DNA from 2 places in the Kluyvera chengduensis genome. Region 1 is predicted to be linked to the other one. Evidence: riboswitches for the same ligand, from Rfam matches in the RefSeq annotation. Region 1 holds a riboswitch; the other holds the start of a gene.

Region 1 (7,853 bases):
CCAGTACGCCCAGCGGAATGCCGAGGCCCGCGCCGACGATAATCGCCATCGTCGCCAGCTCCATGGTGGCCGGGAAGACGCGGATAATATCGTCGGTCACCGGCTTACCGGTCAGCAGCGCGTTACCGAGATCGCCGTGCAGCAGGTTAACGAAATAGATGCCAAATTGGGTCATCAGCGACTGGTCAAAGCCCAACTGATGGTAAACCTGCTGGTAGGTACTCTGGTCGGCATCCGGGCCGACAATCGCCAGCACCGGGTCGATTGGCATCACGCGACCAATAAAGAAGGTCAACAGCAGCAGACCAAACAGCGTGATCGCCACCTGCATCAACCGTTTTGAGAAGCGCCGGGTCCGGGAGCCGGGCGCAAGAATTGCCGTACTCATCCTTTATCTCCTTCGCTGACTTTGTAGACTTCACGCAGGAACGTGGTGGCCGACGGGTGCGGCTTGTACTCTTTGACTTCGTTACGCACCACCACCGAGTCGACCATCTGCGACACCGGGATCATCGCCGGGATCAGCGCATCAAAGCGGGTCTGAATGGCCTGGTAATCGGCAATCTGTTTTTGCGGATTACGCTCGAGCAGCGCGCCGTCAATCATCTCGTTAAGCTGCTTGTCATAGAACCCGGTGCGCCAGCCCTGGAAGTTGGTCAGACGCGCTTCGTCACTGTTGTCCGGGTTATAGACCAGCGCGCGCAGGCTGGAGTGCGGGTGTGGTTCCATGCCGCTACCACCGCGCCCGACCAACATGTCGAACTTACGTTCACGCATGGCACCGTAAATCTGGTTGCCGGTGCCGGTGATAATTTTGGCGTTAATGCCCGCCTGCATCAGCGTGGACTGCACGGCAATGGCAATATTGAGGAACGGCTGGTCGGCGAGCACGCGCAGCGTGGTGTCAAAGCCGTCAGGATACCCGGCCTCCGCCAGCAGCTTTTTCGCCCGCGCGAGGTCAAAGGTGTAGCCAGGGTCCGGCAGCGTTGACGGCATTCCGGCTTTGATCGGACGCTGGTGAAGCACGCCGTAGCCCGGCATCAGCGCTTTATTGATGCCCTGATAATCAATCAGGTAGCGCACCGCTTCACGGACTTTCGGGTTAGCGAAATGCGGCTCTTTCATGCTCATCGATACGTAGTACATGGTGCCGCGCTGAACTGCATCGACGGTGAGCTGCGGGTCTTTACGCAGGGCGTTTATATCCGACACCGCCATGTTGCTGGCAATATCGAGGTCGCCTTTTTCAATCATCAGGCGCAGGGTCTGCGACTCCTGGAAGTGACGCAGCACCACGCGGTTCATCTTCGCTTCGCCGCGCCAGTAGTCCGGGTTGCGCTTCATGCGCAGCACGTCTTTCGCCTGCCAGGTTTCCAGCATAAACGGCCCGGAACCGGCTTCATGGGTAGTCAGCCACTTATTGCCCCAGTCGCTATTCTGTTCATGGCTTTGTACGGTTTTACTGTCGAGTACGCCGAGGTTACCCAGCGCGCCCAGCGAGTAAATGACCAGCTGCGGGTCGTTATCTTTGGGCAGGACAATCTGCACCGTATAGTCGTCCAGCGCCGTGACCTGCTTGTCGACGTTCTTTTTGCTGAAACCATAGGACTTCCACACCGACGCCTGCGCCAGGTTAAGGTGCAGAATGCGGCGCATCGACCACACCACATCAGCGGCGGTTAGCGGATTACCGGAGTGAAACTTGACGTTATTTTGCAGATGGAAGGTCAGCGTTTTGCCGTCCGGGCTGATATCCCAGGATTTGGCGAGCGCCGGTTTAACGTTGGTGAGCTGTTCAGGGTCAAGCTCTACCAGCGAGTCGTAGAGATTTACCACAATCCCCACCACTTCGTTACCGGTCATTGCTGCCGGGTCGAGGGTGAGAAGGTTATTCATATTCATGCCGATAATGAGCTGATCCGGCGGCGTTTTTGCCAACGCCGCCCCGCTCCCCATCGTCATGGTAAGCGCGAGCAAGCACGCTCCCAGCAAGGAGGATTTTTTCATCTATCTATCGCCTGTAGGGTACGACAGGCGACGAATCCGTCCGTGCCTGTCTTTTATTTGTTATGTGTCAGTCGTGGCTGACGGTGTTGGCTTCGATAAAGGCAAAATTGATGTCTTCGCCCAATCCAGGACGTTGAGACAGGTGAACATAACCATCGGCGTCCATTGGGTCGACGATGCTGTTCAGGTAAGCCGCTGGCTGGTCGTAGTCGAGGAACGGATGCAGCAGGCCACGCTCGTACCAGCGACAGTTGCGAATAGCGCCAATCACCGCCAGGCTCGCCGCGCCGTTACCGTGCACTTCGCAGTCCATGCCGAACGACTCTGCCAGCGCGGCCACCTTCATGGTTGGCGTAATGCCGCCCACACCGTTGGCCCCTGCGCGCAGGATGTCGCACGCGCCCGCTTTCACCCAGTCAGCACGGCTGTGGTGCTTACCACCGAAGCTTTCCGGCCCGATAATCGGAATCGAGAGGTTTTCAGCAAGCCAGGCGTAGGAGGACATGCTGTCTTCTTCCATTGGCTCTTCAAACCAGGCGAAGTTGAGTTTTTCCAGCTCTTTACCAATCCACAGCGCTTCGGTGCGGCTGTACCAGTGGTAGCCGTCGATCATCAGGTCGATATCCGGGCCGACCGCCTCGCGCACCGCGGCGCAGGCTTTGATATCCATTTTTGGGTTTGGCGCGAACGACACCGGCGGCATCCAGGTGTGCAGCTTGATAGCTTTGTAGCCGCGCGCCACCAGCGTTTCAGCAAAGGCCGCGTACTCTTCCGGCGTGGACAGGCCGCCTTCGAGATCGTCGCCGCACATGGTGCTGCCGTAGGCCGGTACTTTGTCGCGGTAGCCGCCCAGCAGCTTGTAAACCGGCATATTGAGCTTACGCCCAATGAGATCCCACAATGCCTGCTCAACGAAGGAGAGCGCACGCTCGGTCAGTTGATGCGCACTGCCACGCTGCCAATGCACCAGATCCTGCCAGATACGCTCGCGGTCGAACGGGTCCTGCCCTACCAGCACCTTGCGAAAGAAGGTATTCACCACAAACGGACGCACGATTTCCGGCGGCGCAAAGGAGTAACCCTTGCTACCGTCGTCGGCGGTAATGGTCAGCATCGCCATCTTGGCCATGCTTTCTGGCCCCGGGTGAGAGTGTCCGGCGCTGTCGGAGACGCGGCGCGTAGGGTGCTGGAAAACGGTGACATTTACAGATTCAATTTTCATTAAGTGTCCTTTATACAACATGCTACATGGCGACTAATTCACCACGGGTCTGTGTAAAACACGGTTCCGGTAATACGGTTTTAGGGAATTGAAAAGGCGTTTCATCACTAATCTAAGCACAAAATAACGTCTCTTCCACGGACAATCTCCGCTAACACCGGGCTGTTTTTTGGGCATGCGCACGAGAGTGCGTGACGTTTTTCACAAAAGGATGGGGAAATGTGAGGGGGATCGTCATCCTCTCCCGGACAGGAGAGGATGAACAAAAATCAGGCGAAGGTGATTTTGTTGTCGAGATAGACATCCTGAACGGCGTTGATTAATTCCACCCCGTCAGCCATCGATTTTTTGAAGGCTTTACGGCCAAGAATCAGCCCCATACCGCCCGCGCGTTTGTTGATAACCGCCGTACGTACCGCATCGGAAAGGTCAGTATCACCGCCCGCGGCACCGCCGGAGTTAATCAGCCCGGCACGGCCCATATAGCAGTTCGCCAGTTGGTAGCGCACCAGATCGATAGGATTATCGGTGGTCAGTTTGGTGTACACGCGCTCGTCGGTGTAGCCGAAGTTCACCGCTTTATAGCCGCCGTTATTCTCGGCCATTTTCTGCTTCACGATATCCGCGCCGATCGTGGCGGCCAGATGGTTGGCCTGCCCGGTCAGGTCAGCAGATACGTGGTAATCCACGCCGTCTTTTTTAAACGCCGGGTTACGCAAATAGGCCCACAGTACGGTGACCAGCCCCAGTTCGTGCGCGCGCTCAAAAGCGGCAGAGATTTCTTCAATCTGGCGGCGCGACTCTTCCGAGCCAAAATAGATGGTCGCCCCAACCGCCACCGCCCCCAGATTGAACGCCTGCTCGACGCTGGCGTACAGCGTCTGGTCAAAGGTGTTCGGGTAGCTCAGGGTTTCGTTGTGGTTAAGCTTGACGAGGAACGGAATACGGTGCGCGTAGCGGCGAGATACCGAAGCCAGTACGCCATAGGTGGAGGCCACGCAGTTACAGCCTGCTTCAATCGCCAATTCAACGATATTTTTCGGATCAAAATAGAGCGGGTTAGCGGCAAACGAGGCCCCGGCAGAGTGCTCAACGCCCTGGTCCACTGGCAGAATCGACAGGTAGCCTGTCCCGGCTAAGCGTCCGGTATTGTAGAGGGTCTGCATGTTTCGCAGCACCGCAGGCGGACGGTTGTTATCCGTCATCACCCGGTCAACGTAGTCGTGGCCAGGCAGATAGAGCTGGTCGGCTGGAATGGTCATACAACGATGCTGTAAAAGGCTGTCGGCGTCTTTGCCAAGCAACTGCGCAATATCAGTCATAGCTATGCTCCCGTAAGCGCCGACATCATGTCGGCTGGATATCCTGCTCAACACTTTTGAGCAGGGTAAGCCTGGTACCGGGAGCGTGGAATGTCCAACTTTTGGCAGATTTTAAGCACAACCTGCTGGCACGTCAGCCGGACAGTTACCACCATTCGTGGAAATGGTGCACCGGCCCAATACCTTCACCTACCTGTAAGGTATCGGCCTGGGCCAGCGCCTGCGACAGCCAGGCTTTTGCCACCGGCACCGTCTCCTGCCAGCTGGCATGGCGTGGCCGTAATGCGGCTAACGCAGCCGACAGCGTACACCCCGTGCCGTGGGTGTTTTTGGTCACGACGCGCGGCGCGGTGAAGCGCATTTCCCCTTCGGCGCTAAACAGCCAGTCCGGGCTTTCAGCGTCGTCCAGATGACCGCCCTTCATCAGCACCGCTTCACAGCCGAGCGCCCGCAGCGCTCGGCCCTGCTCCAGCATTTCGCGCTCGTTGCGGGCATGCGGCGCGTCAAGCAGCGCTGCCGCTTCCGGCAGGTTTGGCGTAATCAGGGAAACCTGCGGCAACAGGCGCTGACGCAGCGTCTCGACCGCCGACACCGACAGTAGCGGATCGCCACTTTTCGCCAGCATCACGGTATCCAGCACCACGTTCTGAATGCGGTAGCGTTGCAGACGTTCCGCGACCGCTTCCACAATGTCCGTCTCCGCTAGCATGCCGATTTTGGTGGTGTCGATGCGTACGTCGCTGAACACAGAATCAAGCTGTGCGGCCACGAAATCGGGCTCAATACGGTAAACCGACTGCACGCCGCGGGTATTTTGCGCCACCAGTGCGGTAATCACCGAGCAGCCATAAGCGCCGAGCGCCGAGAAGGTTTTCAGGTCGGCCTGAATGCCCGCGCCGCCGCTTGGGTCGGTGCCAGCAATGGTCAGTGCGTTGATGCGTTTCATGCCAACACCTCCCCGTGCATTGCATACAACGCATCGAGAAATGCGGGAACAAAACTGCCCGGCCCTCGCCCCTGCGCCGCGCGCTGCCCCGCCAGTTTCATCACGGCGCACGCGCCGGCCACGTTCAGCAATCGGTCACCCGGTAAGGCGCAGCTTGCCGCCACCACCGCCGACAGCGCACAGCCGGTTCCCACCACGCGGGTCATCAACGGAGAACCGCCGTTTACCGCCAGCGTACGTTTGCCGTCGGTGATGTAATCCACCTCACCGGTTACCGCAACAATCGCGCCGCTTTCTTGAGCCAGTTTCTGTGCCGCCGGTAGCGCCTTCGCGGCGGTATCGGTGGTATCAACGCCGCGCCCGCCCTGGCTCTCGCCCGCCAGCGCCCTGATTTCTGAGGCATTACCACGAATCGCTGCCGGAGCCATCTGCGCCAGTTCACGACAGAAATCACTGCGCAGCGTCAACGCCCCCACCGCCACCGGATCGAGCGCCCACGGTGTTCCGGCACGGTTCGCACTTTCCACCGCCGCCCGCATGGCCTGAGCACGTGGTTGCGTTAAGGTACCGACGTTAATCAACAGCGCGCTGGCAATGGATGAAAATTGAGCGGCTTCATCCGCGTCAATCACCATCGCTGGTGATGCGCCAAGCGCAAGCAGGACGTTTGCGGTAAAGGTCTGCACGACGTCATTGGTCATACAGTGAACCAGGGGGGAATGTTGATGCAGAAGGTGTGCGGTGTGCGCGCAATGCGCGGGACTTAGCAGGTCGGCTTGCATGGTTTGCTCCTGCCAAAACGCGAAGAAGCAATGACCTGGCGGCCTCTGACTTCCCTACGCTGGCATTATCCAGATCAGGTGGTACGGGTTTTTCTCAGCCCATCAGCGATGGGGCACCCCGAGTCATGAAGATAGAATCTCTATACTTTTTGCCAGATTAGGGGAAGTTGCTCGCGGTTGCAAGCCCGGCCTCCCGGGTATAGCTTCTTCATCTTAAAACACGCCTGACTCCTTTTTGCTCCCCCCCAGAAACAAAAATAGAGAGATTTATCTCTGCACTGAAGTGCATCAGTAAGAGAGAAGCACCTTTGATAAAGGTAACGTCGAGGAGGAGTAATCGCCTTTACTGGTTGTTACGAAACAGAGTGTTACTTAGGCCTAATACTTATTGTGCATCCGATTATTGGTTGTAAAATAGCCACTCAAATTATTTCCACAACAAGTAAATGGACTTATGCTTGTAAAACTAAAAGTTATTACCGTCGGTGATAAAACAACCACAGGTGGAACCGTAGAAAATGGCGCATTGACCGTATTTTGCCAAAGCCGACTCGTTGCCCTTATTGGCTCTGAATCCTTTTGCCCTCAATGTAAAACTCTCGGCGTAATACGGAAAACCAACCGCTTCAACGTTTTCGCTGAAAATAAACAAGTTTGCCTTGAAAATGATGTTGTTGAATGCGGTTGCCCAATTGGCACTAACCGCCTCATTGCTTCTCCTGATGCTTTTGAGTTTATTGGTTATGATGATAGCGCTGTGGGGGTCACGGTTTCCCATGAAGAAGTCTCCGACTTTCTCCGTGAAGGGGGAAATACGCTGTTCAGCACGGGAGAACAAGAACCCGAACAACACGCACAAGCAGCTAAAAAGAAACGCACTGGTGTTGATGCTGGTTTCTGCATAGTTCCTGAACAATCGACAACCGAACTATTCGAAAACATCCTGTTTGCTGGCGGTCAGCCAGAAGGGACACGCGAACTTTACCGCTCATTGAATGATGCAGGTAAAGAATACAAGGCCGGTTCTATTCTGCTTTTGGTCGATCCTGATAAGCAGGAGGACGAACAGATTGCACACATGCAGCAAGCTAAAGCGCGAATCGATGCAGCATTGGCCCCATTGACGCATGAGGAAGCTAATTTACTCCACAAACACTACGCTACCATAGCAAATTTCACCAGCTACGCTGATACTGGAATTGGCCTTTCTGCTGATCCTGTTGGAAAATACTTTGAGAGTATCGAAAAAATACTCCGCGAGATTCAAGAAACGTATAAGAATACCTATATAACAAGAGGCTCGTTGATTGGCGAACAATTCTATGTCAAACGTAGCCATTTATTTAAAGAACTTGAATCCATACTCAAAGTCAGTTTCCTTAATAAGGCTATGAAATTCGGAGAGTATACCAAAATAAGAAATGCACTCGGACTTTCCAGCAGTTCTATTACCCACAAATGGAATGAAACGGGGATCGGTGACATTGAAGGCTATGCTACTCACATTGAACGGGCAGCTAAATACGTAAAAGCAATGCGTTATACTGGTTATTTAGGCATTGGTTTTAGCGGGC
Region 2 (7,853 bases), on a different contig from region 1:
GGCGCTCGCTGACGGTGTCACCAACCTGAAGTTCACGCATCTGCTGCGCATCATAAAGCGTCTTGCCCACCTGCTGCGGGTCACTATGGGCCATCACTGTCCCTTGTTCATCGGTAACGGCAAACCACAGCACGCCAGGCTGCCAGGCCATCTCTTCCAACATTGCCTGAAGCTGGGCATGATGCATGCGCATCCCCATGCCGACGCGGGCGCCGGACTCCAGCGCGCGGATAAGCACGCTGCCCTTCTCTTGAATGGCCTGCCGTGCCGACGCGCTTTCCCGCCCATAGTCACGCACGATAAGCGCAGAGAACAGGCAGACCAACAGCAAAATCACGCTAGTCAGCAACCAGCTAATGCCGGTGGTTATCGAATCCTTCTGTAAACGTATGAGGCTCATGGGGCTTCCTTTTCTTTTCCCGTAATCATCCCTCAGCAGAAATCATGCCATTTTTCGCGCCCGCTAAACCGGCCCGCGAACACAAACGTCTTGCTTCAACGAGTAAAAATAACCCGCTGGTTAAGCTTGCGCGGGTCATTTTTACTCGCCCGTCGCCGCGAACGGTCTGAAAACCCCTGCATTATCTCGGTTTTCAGGACTGGCACAGAAGATGCAATAGCTAAGATAACCACACCACAGGAGAATCAACCATGAAACGGAACAACAATCTGACGCTTACTCTCTTAGCCGTTGCAGCCTTCACTTTCACCAGCGGAGCGGCGTTAGCGGGACCACATCACTGGGGAAACAACGGCGATAACGGTGGCTACAGTCAGCTTACCGATGCACAGCAGGCAACGGCCCAGAAGCTCCGTAATGATTTTTATAATCAGACCAGCGCACTGCGACAGCAGCTCACCTCTAAGCGCTATGAGTACAACGCACTGTTGACAGCCGATAAGCCGGATAGCGCCAAAATAGAGAGCGTGGCGCAAGAGATGGAGACACTACGACAGAAGCTGGATAATCAGCGGGTGAAGTTTGATGTGGCCATGGCGCAGGCCGGCATTCCCCGTCACGGTGGGATGGGCTGTCAGGGGGGATACAACGGTGGCGGCCATATGGGCGGCATGAACCGCTGGTAAACCTAGAAGCTCTTTTCGGTCGGCTGCCAGGTGCAGTAGTCTTCGTTCGCCACCAGCAGGAGCTGCGTGCCTTCCGGCGCTTCCAGCCAGGCAATGCTCACTTCGGCGGACGAACGGCTCTGGCGGCTTGCAATATGCCCCAGGGCGCGGGAGTCAAAATCAGGCTTCACCGTTTCGCCTTCACAGGTGGTGACGGAGCCGTCGGCATGCCAGCGCCCCTGACGTAGCACCACTTTCCCCAGCCGCAGCGCGTCGCTGGTCTGGCGGATCTGCTCGGCACGGTAACGATAGAGCGCCACCTGGTCGCTGGAGAGCTGCTGTTTCTGCCCGTCAATTTCGCGCTGCATGAAGCTCAGCTCGCCGTTGCTATCGAAACGGGCGCGGATATGTTCGGACGGTTTGCCGTAGATATTGAGTTCAATCAGCTGCAGTTTGTCATCCTGCCAACGGTATTCGCTGGTCGAGGTGTTGCCGCTGTGCCACGGGCTTAAGGTAGCCAGTAGATGGGTCTCGCCGCCGCTATCTTTACGCCAGATGCGCACCGCACCCTGCGTGTCAGCGTAGCCGCTGGCGGTGAAAGGCGGCAGCGTGCTGTTATGGCTGCAGGCAGTGAGCAACAGTACGCCAGCCAGCGCCGATAAACGGCGCCAGATGAACGAAAGGGGCGAAACCGCCCCTTCTTTAAAACTGTTCACTGCCACGCGGTCTTACTTAACTGCGTCTTTCAGTGCTTTGCCAGAAACAAATGCCGGCACGTTAGCTGCGGCGATTTTGATTTCTTTACCGGTCTGCGGGTTGCGGCCAGTACGCTCAGCGCGGTGGTTCACTTTGAAGGTACCGAAACCAACCAGTTGTACAGCATCACCTTCTTTCAGAGACTCAGTAATAGCAGCCAGGGTGGATTCCAGTGCAGCTTTAGCCTGGGTTTTAGACAGTTCAGCCTTGTCCGCAATTACATCAATCAGTTGAGTCTTGTTCATAAGTTATCCTTACAATGTGTTTATCGCTTGCTAAGCATCGAGTGCGACGAAAATGCCATAAAAGCACTCTCCTGCATACACGCACCGATAGCCACTTTTTTTCGCCCTCCAAATGTAGACCAGACGGGGGGCAGATGTGAAGCCTTCAGGCATTACAATTCAGGCGGTAAATCACGTTTTGTTGTCTCATTGCTGAAAAATTATACCAATATTGCTCTCACCGGCCTCGCGGAGGTCTGCGCGTAGCCCTTTAATCAGTTCAATATCGCGTTCTTCACACTCGGCTAAAAGGCGGAAAATCTCCCACTGAATGTCCCATTCTTGCTCTACAGCAGGGTTCAAACGCAGCTCTTCATCGGTCATTTCGCGACCAGCCTGGGTCATTTCCAGCATCGCGACGGAAGTAATAGAACTCTTACTGACTTCGATCGCGTGCTCGAGCGTTTCACCGCTCAGGCGAGAATGTATTAATTCGCTCAATGCCACGCAGGCATCGATCGCCGGGTAAACGCCGTACATGTCGTAATCGTCGGCTGACGGGATCGCCTCTTCCAGTTTTTCCAGCTGGCTGTCGAAGTTCACTTTCGCGTCTTTGACCGTCAGGGTTTCCCAGATGAGGTCGAGAATGCGGCGGTACACCTGTGGCTCACCAAATTCCGACTCTTTGCAGAACATGGCGTAGTTCGGGTACATGCGTTCACACAGGCAAGCCATGAAGGTGACGTGCTGCCAGCTTTCCAGCTTCTCCAGACGCAGATGAATCGGGTTTTGTAACATGATGAGTTCTCAAATACGGAAATTAGACGCAGTTTACCCGATATGGGGCATTTTTGCTGCAAGCCGCGTAAAAGCCGGACGCTCAGATGCAACAGCATCCGCCCAGCGCGTGGGTTCCGGCAGTCGGTAGCCTTGGGTGCAGCGCTGTACCCACGCCAAAGCGCTCTCGAGGCTTACGCGGTGCCCCGTGGAGATAAACAGCGGGTTGCAGCGCACTTTGCTGCGCCAGACCCATGCCAGCTGCTCGTCTTTGTCGATTAGCGGCGCGAGCGCGCCTGCTTCTGGTGGGAGCGGCTCAAACTTACCGCACAGCCGCTTTTTCGCCACGCCAATGGTGGGAACATCCGCCAGCAGACCAAAATGGCTAGCAACGCCCAAACGGCGCGGATGCGAAATGCCATGGCCGTCGACGAACAGTAAATCCGGCTTTTGCGAAAGCTGCTGCCATGCCGCCATTAATGCCGGGGTTTCGCGAAAAGAGAGAAAACCGGGGATATAGGGCATGGTGGTGGCGATACGCGCCACCTGATACTCCACGAGCTCAAGCGACGGGTACTTCAGCAGTACCATCGCGGCGCGCGTCACTTCGCCGCCCTGCTCAAAGCCGACGTCGGCACCGCCGATCAGATCAGGGGGATCGCTGTTAAAACGATCGTCCCGGATCACCGATGAGGCCAGCTCAAGTTGCTGCGCGCGCAGCGACGCGAGATCCACGTGATTCCCTTAGCGGTGATACTGCGCCGACAGACGGTGCACTGCTTCAACGAAGACGCCCGCGTGTTCTGGCGGCACGTCCTGATGAATACCGTGGCCAAGGTTGAAGACGTGGCCTTCGCCCTGACCAAAACCGGCCAGAATCGTCGCCACTTCTTCTTCAATGCGCGCCGCAGGCGCGTAGAGCATGGACGGGTCCATATTGCCCTGTAGGGCAACTTTATGCCCCACACGGCGGCGCGCATCGGCGATATCGGTAGTCCAGTCGAGCCCCAGCGCATCGCAGCCGGTTTCCGCCATCGCTTCCAGCCACTGACCGCCGCCTTTGGTGAACAGCGTCACCGGCACGCGGCGGCCGTCGTTTTCACGCAGCAGGCCGTCGACGATTTTGTGCATGTAGTACAGCGAGAACTGCTGATAGTCGCGTCCGGTGAGCACGCCGCCCCAGGTGTCGAAAATCATCACCGACTGCGCGCCAGCTTTAATCTGCGCGTTGAGATACAGCGTGACGCTCTGCGCCAGCTTGTCGAGCAGCAGATGCAGCGCTTTAGGGTCGGCGTACATCATCTTTTTAATCACGGTGAAGGCTTTGCTGCTGCCGCCTTCCACCATATAGGTCGCCAGCGTCCACGGGCTGCCGGAGAAACCAATCAGCGGCACTTCGCCCTTCAGCTCACGGCGAATGGTGCGCACCGCGTTCATCACGTAGCCCAGCTCACCTTCCGGGTCCGGAATCGGCAGCTTTTCAACATCCGCTTTACTGGTAATTGGCGAGGTAAAGCGCGGGCCTTCCCCGGCTTCGAAGTACAACCCCAGCCCCATCGCATCCGGAATGGTCAGGATATCCGAGAAGAGGATCGCCGCATCAAGCGGATAGCGACGCAGCGGCTGCAGCGTCACTTCGCAGGCCAGCTCGGCGTTTTTGCACAGCGACATAAAATCACCGGCCTGGGCGCGGGTTGCCTTGTACTCCGGCAAATAGCGGCCTGCCTGGCGCATCATCCATACCGGGGTCACGTCTACGGGCTGGCGCAGCAGCGCACGCAGATAACGATCGTTCTTCAGTTCGCTCATGTTTACATTCCTTTAGCGTTGATGCGCCTATTGTAACATGTCAGTCGTAATCAGCCCGACACATTGCCACGGTATCTTCGATCAGACGACGTGCCACGGTGCCCGGCGGCGGCAGAAGCGGGAGATCGTCATAGCGATACCAGTTGGCGTTAAGCAGCTCTTTGGGATCGATAACGATGTCGCCGCTGTCGTACTCCGCCATAAAGGCGGTCATCAGCGACTGCGGGAACGGCCACGGCTGGGAGGTGATGTAGCGCAGGTTCTTCACCTTAATGCCGCTCTCCTCCATCACTTCACGCGCTACCGCCTGCTCTAAGGTTTCGCCCACTTCGACAAAACCGGCCAGCACGGTATGCACGCCGTTGCGATGGCGAACGTGTTGGGCAAGAAGAATCGAGTCGTCACGGCGAATGGCCACGATAATGCACGGTGCAATCTGCGGGTAATAGCGTTCGCGGCAGTGGCTGCACAACATGGCCCATTCGGTTTTGCTTGGGTGCATGGTGTGGCCGCAGTAGCCGCAGAATTTGTGCGAACGGTAAAACTCCGCCAGCTGCACGCCGCGCCCAGCAAGCTGGAATAGGCCAACGTCCTGGTCAAGAACCTGGCGCACGGTGCCCATATCATGACGCTTCTGTTGCTGAACCAACCACACCGGATCGCCTTCCCACTCGCCAATCTGGAGTGCGTGCTGACCCACAAGATCGAAATTTACCGCTTCGCCATATGGTAATTCCCCACCGGGCAACCATAATTTTTGTTCGTGGCTGACTATCCACCAACCGCGATCCCATTTTTCAATTATACGATCCATATCTCTTGCGCTACCTTTGCTTCACAGGCATGTTGTTAACATTATTATTACATAATGACGTGAGCAGATTTTAATCTTATCGATGCGGGGTCAACCTATGTTAAACCAGTTAGAAAGTCTAAAAGAGCGAATTCATGGACACCACAAACTGGTCGACCGTTGGCTGAATATTCGTAAGCACCTGCTCGTAGCTTACTACAATCTGGTTGGCCTTAAGCCTGGCAAAGAATCGTTCATGCGTCTTAATGAGAAAGCGCTTGATGACTTTTGTCAGCGCCTGGTCGACTATTTGTCTGCCGGTCATTTCAGTATTTATGAACGCATTATCCATAAAATGGAAGGCAACAGTCCGCTTTTAAACGCCAGTAAAATCTGGCCGTTGCTGGACGCCAATACCCAACAAATTATGGACTACTACGACTCTACGCTGGAGAACGCTATCGACCAGGATAACGTGTATGAATTCCAGCAGGCGCTGTCCGATATCGGTGAAGCGCTGGAGGCTCGTTTTCTGTTAGAAGACCAGCTCATCATGCTGACCTTCGAGGCGCTCGGCCCGGATGAAATAAAACGCCCGGCTTGAGATTTGCCGCATTAACGAGTAGTTTACATTCATTACCTCTACCCTAAATACTTCGAGTTGCAGGAAGGCGGCAAGGGAGTGCATCCCCAAGAGCGTACATAAGTACGTGACTGGGGTGCGCGAGCGCAGCCAACGCATCTGCAGCTTGAAGTATGACGGGTACATCTGAGGTTACTTCTTGTCGGAGTGCCCAGTGCGCAAGCACGGGCTGAGACCGTTAATTCGGGATCCGCGGAACCTGATCAGGTTAAGACCTGCGAAGGGAACAAGAGTCAATCTATAGTCGCATCGCCCAAGGGCGATCTTCTCTCTTGCTTCATCCGTCGTCTGACAAGCCATGTCCTTACTTTTATTTGGAATGAGCTATGTCTGTCACTACTAAACCCTCTCGCCGCGAACAGCGCGCCCAGGCCCAACACTTTATTGATACCCTGGAAGGCACCGCGTTCCCGAATTCCCAACGTATCTACATCACCGGTTCGCAGCCGGATATCCGCATTCCGATGCGCGAAATTCAGCTGAGCCCCACGCTGATTGGCGGCAATAAAGAGAACCCACAGTTTGAAGCGAACGAAGCGGTGCCGGTGTATGACACCTCCGGCCCCTACGGTGACCCGGACGTGGCGATTAACGTTCAGCAGGGTCTAGCCAAGCTGCGCCAGCCGTGGATTGCCGCCCGTGGCGACAGCGAAGAGCTGGACGACCGCAGCTCCGCCTACACCAAAGAGCGCCTGGCCGATGATGGGCTGGACGAGCTGCGTTTTAACGGGCTGCTGACGCCGAAGCGCGCCAAAGCGGGTAAATGCGTCACCCAACTGCACTACGCGCGCCAGGGGATCGTTACTCCGGAAATGGAGTTCATCGCCATTCGCGAGAACATGGGCCGCGAGCGTATTCGCAGCGAAGTGTTACGCCACCAGCATCCAGGCATGGCCTTCGGCGCACGTCTGCCGGAGAACATCACGCCGGAGTTCGTACGTGATGAAGTCGCCGCCGGGCGCGCCATCATTCCAGCCAACATTAACCACCCAGAGTCCGAGCCAATGATCATCGGCCGCAACTTCCTCGTGAAGGTGAACGCCAACATCGGTAACTCAGCGGTGACCTCTTCCATCGAAGAGGAAGTGGAAAAACTGGTGTGGTCCACCCGCTGGGGTGCGGATACCGTGATGGACCTGTCGACCGGCCGCTATATCCACGAAACCCGCGAGTGGATCTTGCGTAACAGCCCGGTTCCGATCGGCACCGTCCCGATCTACCAGGCGCTGGAGAAGGTCAACGGGATCGCCGAAGATCTGACCTGGGAAGCGTTCCGCGATACGCTGCTGGAACAGGCTGAACAGGGCGTCGACTACTTCACCATCCACGCAGGCGTGCTGCTGCGCTACGTGCCGATGACCGCGAAACGCCTGACCGGCATCGTCTCTCGCGGCGGGTCCATCATGGCGAAATGGTGCCTTTCCCATCATCAGGAAAACTTCCTCTACCAACATTTCCGCGAAATCTGTGAAATCTGCGCCGCCTACGACGTATCGCTGTCGCTGGGCGACGGTCTGCGTCCTGGCTCCATTCAGGATGCCAACGACGAAGCGCAGTTCTCCGAGCTGCACACGCTGGGCGAGCTGACCAAAATCGCCTGGGAGTATGACGTACAGGTGATGATTGAAGGCCCGGGCCACGTGCCGATGCAGATGATTCAGCGCAACATGACCGAAGAGCTGGAGCACTGCCACGAAGCGCCGTTCTATACCCTGGGGCCGTTGACTACCGACATCGCGCCGGGCTATGACCATTTCACCTCCGGCATTGGCGCGGCAATGATTGG

The links. Region 1 has a riboswitch for thiamine pyrophosphate ahead of thiM (hydroxyethylthiazole kinase). Riboswitches for the same ligand answer to the same signal wherever they lie in the genome.
Region 2: another riboswitch for thiamine pyrophosphate. It lies ahead of thiC (phosphomethylpyrimidine synthase ThiC); the one in region 1 lies ahead of thiM (hydroxyethylthiazole kinase).

Annotation. Positions count from the first base shown of each region.
Region 1 is NZ_JBIQOI010000001.1:449,523-457,375, reverse strand. It holds gene ACH1XZ_RS02050 (ABC transporter permease) at 1-388, opposite strand, end outside; gene ACH1XZ_RS02045 (ABC transporter substrate-binding protein) at 385-2,007, opposite strand; gene ACH1XZ_RS02040 (mandelate racemase family protein) at 2,075-3,229, opposite strand; gene fbaB (class I fructose-bisphosphate aldolase) at 3,499-4,551, opposite strand; gene thiD (bifunctional hydroxymethylpyrimidine kinase/phosphomethylpyrimidine kinase) at 4,697-5,497, opposite strand; gene thiM (hydroxyethylthiazole kinase) at 5,494-6,279, opposite strand; TPP riboswitch at 6,314-6,410, opposite strand; gene ACH1XZ_RS02020 (PAAR domain-containing protein) at 6,734-7,853, shown strand, end outside.
Region 2 is NZ_JBIQOI010000016.1:5,709-13,561, forward strand. It holds gene zraS (two-component system sensor histidine kinase ZraS) at 1-400, opposite strand, end outside; gene zraP (zinc resistance sensor/chaperone ZraP) at 652-1,086, shown strand; gene ACH1XZ_RS22595 (DUF1481 domain-containing protein) at 1,089-1,781, opposite strand; gene hupA (nucleoid-associated protein HU-alpha) at 1,794-2,066, opposite strand; gene ACH1XZ_RS22605 (YjaG family protein) at 2,253-2,843, opposite strand; gene nfi (deoxyribonuclease V) at 2,877-3,557, opposite strand; gene hemE (uroporphyrinogen decarboxylase) at 3,567-4,631, opposite strand; gene nudC (NAD(+) diphosphatase) at 4,672-5,445, opposite strand; gene rsd (sigma D regulator) at 5,543-6,028, shown strand; TPP riboswitch at 6,201-6,310, shown strand; gene thiC (phosphomethylpyrimidine synthase ThiC) at 6,394-7,853, shown strand, end outside.